2 linked regions of the Dongshaea marina genome follow. The protein of the gene in region 2 interacts with the protein of the main gene of each other region in a pairwise test. Links are inferred from orthologs where the notes say so. Each region holds a gene or a part of one and is shown on either strand. Other genes may lie near its edges.

Region 1 (3,461 bases), 2.5 Mb from region 2 along the record:
TCCATCAGTCCATATTTAACAGGCTCAAAAGCCTCATCCGAACACCAATCTATCAAATTGGAAAAAAATGTAAACCTCCACTTAATGGGACTCAGCCCTGCTGTGACAAGGGTGAAAAGCTTTTCAAAAAAACCATCAATTGCACAAAAAATGATTGCACTTGGTCTTTTTTAGCGGTAAAAGGGAGGGTCAGTCACAAATTTTATATTTGAGAGCGTGATGCAGCGTAAAACCATCATAGTAAAGTTGGGAACCAGCGTACTCACGGGTGGTACTCAGAGCCTTGACCGGGCACACATGGTTGAACTGGTTCGCCAGTGTGCAGCACTCCATAACGAAGGGCATCAGCTGATCCTTGTCAGCTCCGGCGCGATCGCTGCCGGACGCGAGCATCTTGGATTCAAACCCCTGCCCTCCACCATCTCAAACAAGCAGATGCTGGCCGCCGTGGGCCAGAGCCAGCTGATGTTAACCTGGCAGAATCTCTTTAACCTTTACGGATTGCATATTGGACAGATGTTGCTGACCCGTGCCGATCTTGAGGATAGAGAGCGCTTTCTCAATGCCAGAGATACCCTGCAAACCCTGATCCGTCACCGTATCATTCCGGTCATCAATGAAAATGATGCGGTTGCCACTACCGAAATCAAGGTCGGAGATAATGACAATCTGTCGGCACGGGCCGCCATATTGGCTGATGCCGACCTGCTGATCCTGCTCACCGATCAGCCAGGCCTGTTCACCGCCGATCCCAGACAGGATCCGAACGCCACCCTGATTCAGGAAGTACAGACCATAGACGACACCCTGCGCGCTCTGGCCGGTGACAGTGTCAGTGGCCTGGGCACCGGAGGCATGTCAACCAAGCTCCAGGCTGCCGATCTCGCTCGTCGCTCCGGTATCGATGTGGTGATAGCCAGTGGTCAGTCTCCGGAAGTGATCCTGCGCCTTGCCCGGGAGCAAAGGGTTGGCACCCGATTTTTTGCTGAGCAGACCCCTCTTGAGAGCCGCAAGAGCTGGATTCTTGCGGGACCACCACCGAGTGGTGAGATCCATGTTGATACCGGCGCGGTCAGTGCCGTGAAACATAGTGGAAGCAGCCTGCTTCCCAAGGGGATAGTAAACATTGAAGGACTCTTCCATCGGGGCGATGCCGTCAAGGTGATCACTCCCTGTGGCCAGGAGCTGGCACGGGGGATCACCCGTTATTCCAGCCATGAGCTGGGACAGATCAAAGGCAACCACTCGACGGAGATTGAGTCATTACTCGGCTATGGATTTGGATCCGTTGCGATCCACCGGGATGATCTCGTTTTACTCTAAAGGATGACGCATGAACCTTGAACAGCAGGCGCAAGCCGCCCAACAGGCGAGCTTCCAGCTGGCTACCCTGAGTAGTGCCCAGAAAAACCGGGCACTCATGGCAATCGCCGATGAGCTGGCGATCGCAAAACACGAAATATTAACCGCTAATGCGAAGGATATGAGTGCAGCCCGCGCCGCTGGCACCAATGAGGCAATGCTGGACCGCCTGCTCCTGACGGAGGAGCGACTGCGTGGAATCATTGAAGATGTTCGCAAAGTGGTTTCGCTGGCCGACCCGGTTGGCAGCAGCATAGACTCCCGAACCCTGGAAAACGGCATGCGCCTCACCCGCCGCCGGGTGCCCCTGGGCGTGATTGGAGTGATCTATGAGGCGCGTCCAAACGTCACCATAGATATTGCGACCCTGTGCCTTAAAACCGGTAATGCCTGTATCCTACGTGGCGGGAAAGAGACCCTTCACTCCAACCTTGAGCTGGTACGGGTGATCAAACAGGCCCTGCGTAGTACCGGGCTGCCCGAAGATGCGGTGCAGTATATCGAGAACCCGGATCGCGCCCTGATCAGCGAGCTGCTCAAGGCTGACCGCTATGTGGACATGATCATCCCTCGCGGTGGTCAACACCTGCAGCAACTGTGTAAAGAGCAGAGTACCATTCCGGTGATCATCGGCGGCTTTGGAATAAGCCACGGCTTTGTCGATGCCAGCGCCGATCAAAAGCGGGCCCTGCCGGTGATCAAAAATGCCAAACTGCACCGTCCCGCGGCCTGTAATGCCCTGGATACCCTGTTGGTGCACCAGGAGATCGCCCCTGAATTTCTCCCTAAGCTTGCAGCCTTCCTGGAGGACTCTGAGCTTGAGCTGATTGCTGAGCCCAAGGCCCATGCCCTGTTGGAGGGATATTATCCAAGGCTTGCAGCCGCCGTCGAAGGGGATTTTGATCGGGAGTGGCTCGGCCCTCAACTTGGGGTCAAGCTGGTTGCGGATGTCGATGAAGCCCTGATGCACCTGCGTGAGCATAATGCATCACACTCGGATACCATATTGACCAACGACCTTGGCAACGCCGAACGCTTTATCAATGGTGCCGGCTCTGCAGCCGTTTATGTCAACGCCTCGACCCGCTTCACCGATGGTGCCCAGTTTGGTTTAGGCGCCGAAGTGGCCGTTTCAACCCAAAAACTCCACGCCCGTGGCCCCATGGGACTGGAAGCCCTGACCAGCTATAAGTGGGTCGGCGAAGCGAATTACCTGAGCCGGGATTAAATATCGCTCTTAGGGACGTGCCCCACGAATCAGGGGCACGACCGGGCCTGCTTGCCGCCCCGGCAACATATTTGTACCCTCAACCCCGGAGCACTCCACTTCTCAACAGCCAAAATAGGTGGTGTTTGACATCAGTTGCTGATGTTTGGATTCAGCCATCACCGGCACGCTGTAAATCCATCCCTGGAATCTCTACTGCCGCTTCCCTGCGGCAGAAGGCCTGTGATGCGGAAACCAATGCCTCTTAAATACAAACAACCGAGCTGAAACATAACCCCCAGATAAAACCGCACAATGATTGATATTGATAATCAATCTCATTTTCATTACCATTCGCAGTCATATCCTTTGCACCAGCGCTGCTGGTCTAACCCTGATCGAATGGAATAAAAGACTCAATGAAGCCCTTAGTAAAAATCCTGATCCTGTTAAGTGTTCTGGTTTCCCTGCCCTCCTTTGCCGGGTATTACCCGATTACAGTCACAGATGTGGCAGGCCGTAAGGTCACCATTGAGCATCAGCCCCAGCACATAGCGCTATCGACGGGCAGGGTCTTTCCACTGCTGGAGATGATCTATCAGCAAGATGCCGCCAAGCACCTGGCGGCATGGCGCGATGATATGCGGATCTCTGCACCCAGCATGTATGCCTACTATGTGAAAAAGTATCCCGAGCTGAAAAAGATCCCGCAAATTGGCCTCATCAAGTCCGGTGAGTTTGATGCCGAGCGCTTTATCAACCTGAAGCCAAGGCCGGATCTCTTTATCGTGGATCTCTCCAATATCAAGCTTGCCCGTGATCAGGGGCTGCTGAAGACTCTGGATAAAGCCGGAGTTAAGGTGATTGCGATCGATTTTCGCGAGCAACCGGT
Region 2 (4,028 bases):
ACAGATCTGCTTGCGCGAGACGCTATGCTGCTCGCGAGGGATCACAACACGGTGGATCTGCTCAGCTTCTGGCTGGGATTTACCCAGCAGCTTACTGCAGCACCGTTTAATACGAGAAAAAATAAGACACCTCATTGTCATGTCGGTAGATATTTTGGCAGCGGCTATGATAGCTCAGCCGCCGGCAAATGAGAAACGCTATGCTTGCCGGGAGATATCACTGAGCTCAATCTCACGCTGGCAGGGAAGTTGAGCTGGGTTCCATTTTGAGCCAGCCCACTCGAGTTGCTCCTCAACGGGGGCCTGATGAAGCTCGAGGGGGGGCTTTAATCCCAAAAACTTCAGGGCTAGCCAGAGCTGAGGCTCGGGGTTGTCCAGGTCAAGTGCAGGAGCATGGTTCTGCTTAGAGAGCTTATGGCCATGACTCTCAACGGCCAGCGGTAGATGCAGGTAATCCGGCTCGGGCCAGCGCATCAGTTGATAGAGGTGGCGCTGGCGCACCGTGGTGCTCAAGAGATCGGCTCCGCGAACCACTTCGGTGATCCCGGCCTGGTGGTCATCAACGACCACAGCCAGGTTGTAGGCATAGAGCCCATCCCGGCGGCGGATAATGAAATCCTCTTCGGCCAGGTGGGGTTCGACGGCGATCTCGCCCTGCAGCTTATCGAAGAATCCGTCGAGGGGCTGATCGACCCTGACTCGGATCGAGCTTTGATCCGCCGAATTAGTGAGCTTGCGGCAATGGCCCAGGTAGATGCCACCGATCGCCTTGATCTCTTTGCGGGTGCAGCGGCAGTAATAGGTTAGCTGTTGCTGTTTGAGGGTCTCAATGATTGCCTGGTAGCGTTCAAAATGCTGGCTCTGATAGACAATAGTCTCATCCCAGTGCAGGCCATAACGTTCCAGGGTCTTGCAGATCTGGCTGGCGGCACCTGGAACAACCCGGGGAGTATCCAGATCGTCTATCCGTAACAGCCACTTTCCCTGCTGGCTCTTCGCTTGCAGATAGCTGCCGGTGGCTGCGATCAGCGAGCCAAAATGAAGAGGTCCGGATGGAGTGGGGGCAAAACGCCCGCGATAAGAGTGAGAGATGGGGCTAGATTCTATGCTTGTCATGGATATAGGAAAAGAGTAAAGAGAGCCGAAGCTCTCTTTGAATTGGGGAGTTACACACCACCCATCTGTTTTTCTTTGATCTCTGCAAGGGTTTTGCAGTCAACACAAAGATCGGCGGTAGGTCTGGCCTCCAGGCGACGGATCCCGATTTCGATACCACAGTGCTCGCAGTAGCCAAAATCTTCGTCATCAATTTTCTGGATGGTCTTTTCAATTTTTTTGATCAGCTTACGCTCGCGATCACGGGTCCTGAGCTCCAGGGCGAACTCCTCTTCCTGAGCTGCACGATCAACCGGGTCGGGGAAGTTGGCAGCCTCATCCTTCATATGAGTCACTGTCCTGTCCACCTCTTCGCGAAGTTGGTTGCGCCAAGCCTCAAGAATCTTTCTAAAATGGCTCAGCTGTGGTTCATTCATGTACTCTTCGCCTGGCTGCTCCTGATAGGGCTCAACGCCAGCGATGGCTAGAGGACCGAGTGATTTCCTAGTTTGGCCTGTTGGCATGCTTTATCTCCTAATTAGCACGATACAGTGTGCCCTCTAAATTTAAAAAGCGAGTATCTATAACAGAAAGATGCTCGGTTTAGCAATTTTTTCAAGTTTTTTTTGCTAAATCAGTACAACTATTCACATTTTTCCGTTCAAAAGGTACTGATTGGGCTAGCTTCAGAACTCCCGGTTCAAGATGGGCCCGATAACAGAGAATTTCAACCCCTTGCTCTTCAGCTTCCCCGATAAGGGTACTATATTTTGCATCAATATGTGCGGCGGGTCTTACTTTTGTGATACCTGTGTGCTGAACAACAAAGAGTAACACGGCCCGATTTCCCTGTCTCTTGATGTGGATTAGCTCCCGCAGGTGTTTTTGTCCCCGCTCCGAGACAGCGTCAGGAAAATAGCCACAGCCGTCGGACTCGAGCAGGGTGCAGCTTTTGACTTCCACATAGCAGGGGGGGCGAGACTCATCACTGAGCAGCAGATCGATACGGGAGTTCTCCTCGCCATACTTTACTTCCCGCTGGAGCTTCGAATACCCGCTGAGTTCATGGATCACTCCCTGCTCGATCCCCTCATAGGCAAGCTGATTGGCCCGCTGGGTGTTGATACAGATCACGCCGTGTTCGTTCTCGGCCAACTCCCAGGTATGGGGGTATTTGCGCTTGGGATTATCAGACTCGGAATACCAGACCCTGGAGCCCTCTATCGCACAACCTGTCATCGCCCCGGTATTGGGGCAGTGGATGGTGAGCTGCTCTCCCTTTTCATCATAGATATCGGTCAAAAATCGTTTATAGCGTTTGATAAGGGTGCCCTGCTGCAACGGTGGGGTGAACTTCATGAATGCTCCTGTAGGGGGTAGCGGGCCAGCTCCAGGTAGCGTACACCCTCTGGAAAGCTCCTGGACTCAAACAGTGAGAAAGCGTCTATCTTGACCCGGATTGGTGGGATCTCCAGCTCAGGGAGTGCGCCTTGCCACTTGCGATACAAGGTGGCGTGGGGGCGATAGGGGGTGCGCCAGTCAACATGGATCCCAAGCTCACTAATACGCCGGGCGAGGGTGCTGGCCAGCAGCTCAAGGGGGGCGGGCAGATCACCAGGTCCTATCCACAACACGCGTGCCTTTTTAAAGTGCCCCAGGGTATCGAGTGTGATTTCAAAGGGAGTGCCAGCGAGCTGTTTCGCCAGTTGATCAAGCTCTGCAAGCCGGTTCTCCGGGGTCATTCCCAAAAATGCCAGGGTCAGGTGAAAGTTGTCCGGGTGAACCGCCCGTCCGGAGGAGACAAGTTGCTTTTGCAGCAGCTGCAGGGGCCTGGAGATTTGGGAGAGTGATAGTCCAAAAAAGAGCCGCTTAGATCCACCAAGCGTAGCATCCGTGACAGATGAGGGTAAAATACGTGCACTCCCTTGTGACATAGAGATCCAGATTTGACTGATTTACCGGTGGCTGAGATTGTACCAGCCTTGCTGAGCGCATTAAAACAACATGAGCAGGTGATATTGCAGGCGCCACCTGGTTCAGGTAAATCAACCTGGCTGCCTTTGCAACTACTGGCCGATCCAAAATTCTCTGGTAAAAAACTATTGATGCTGGAGCCTCGGCGCCTGGCTGCCCGTGCCGTTGCCCAGCGCCTTGCTGAGCAGCTCGGAGAGAAGCCCGGCCAACAGGTAGGCTATCGGGTACGGGGTGAAACCCGGGTGAGCAAAGCAACTCGGTTGGAGGTGGTCACCGAGGGGATCCTTATCCGAATGCTACAACAAGATCCCGAGCTCGAGGGGATCGGCCTGGTGATTTTCGATGAGTTCCATGAGCGAAGCCTGCAGGCCGATTTGGCACTGGCGTTTACCCTGGAAGCACAGCAGGTGTTTGCACCAGAGCTTAAGTTGCTGTTGATGTCTGCGACCCTGGATGACGCACTGCTAAGGCGTTTACTGCCCGAGGCGCAGACCCTTAGCTGTGATGGACGGCTGCACCCGGTGACTCATCACTATCGCCCCTGGAATCGTCAGCAGCCACTGATCCCGGCGATTGGAGCTGTGGTGCTGGAAGCGCTGAACGCACTGCAGGGGGACGGTCTGGTCTTTCTGCCCGGTGAACTTGAGATTCTTCGGCTGGTGGAATGGCTGGAGCCCCGGGTTTCTCAAACCATCCTGCTTTGCCCCCTGTATGGGCGACTCCCTTTCGAGAAACAACAGCAGGCGATACGTCCCTGTGTGGAAGGGCGGCGTAAAGTGGTGGTGACCACCAATATCGCAGAGACCTCCCTGACCATAGAGGGGGTACATTGGGTGGTGGATAGTGGTCTGGAGCGTCGGGAGGCCTTTTCGGCCCGGGATGGGATAGCAGCTCTGGAGCAGCGACAGATCTCCCGCTCTTCGGCCCATCAGAGAGCCGGGCGCGCCGGGCGTCTGGGG

Evidence for each region. Proteins that work in one complex are often made in the same cells at the same time.
Region 1: the proteins of sfsA (region 2) and DB847_RS17435 interact in binary tests that used the Escherichia coli proteins (3 or more experiments, as listed by UniProt). The link is inferred for Dongshaea marina from one-to-one orthologs.

Annotation. Positions count from the first base shown.
Region 1 is NZ_CP028897.1:3,724,884-3,728,344, forward strand. The notes cover bases 581-3,461. They hold DB847_RS17435 (glutamate-5-semialdehyde dehydrogenase), read left to right. Parts: upstream 581-1,333; coding sequence 1,334-2,590; downstream 2,591-3,461. Other genes in these bases: proB (glutamate 5-kinase), read left to right, coding at 581-1,323; DB847_RS17440 (ABC transporter substrate-binding protein), read left to right, coding at 2,989-3,461. In the rest of the region: more of proB, read left to right, coding at 220-580. UniProt on the Escherichia coli protein: Catalyzes the NADPH-dependent reduction of L-glutamate 5-phosphate into L-glutamate 5-semialdehyde and phosphate. The product spontaneously undergoes cyclization to form 1-pyrroline-5-carboxylate.
Region 2 is NZ_CP028897.1:1,215,646-1,219,673, forward strand. What follows is about bases 583-3,448. They hold sfsA (DNA/RNA nuclease SfsA), read right to left. Parts: upstream 2,455-3,448; coding sequence 1,711-2,454; downstream 583-1,710. Other genes in these bases: gluQRS (tRNA glutamyl-Q(34) synthetase GluQRS), read right to left, coding at 583-1,116; dksA (RNA polymerase-binding protein DksA), read right to left, coding at 1,167-1,619; thpR (RNA 2',3'-cyclic phosphodiesterase), read right to left, coding at 2,451-3,029; hrpB (ATP-dependent helicase HrpB), read left to right, coding at 3,042-3,448. Also shown: polynucleotide adenylyltransferase PcnB, read right to left, coding at 1-135; more of gluQRS, read right to left, coding at 199-582; more of hrpB, read left to right, coding at 3,449-4,028. UniProt on the Escherichia coli protein: Binds to DNA non-specifically. Could be a regulatory factor involved in maltose metabolism.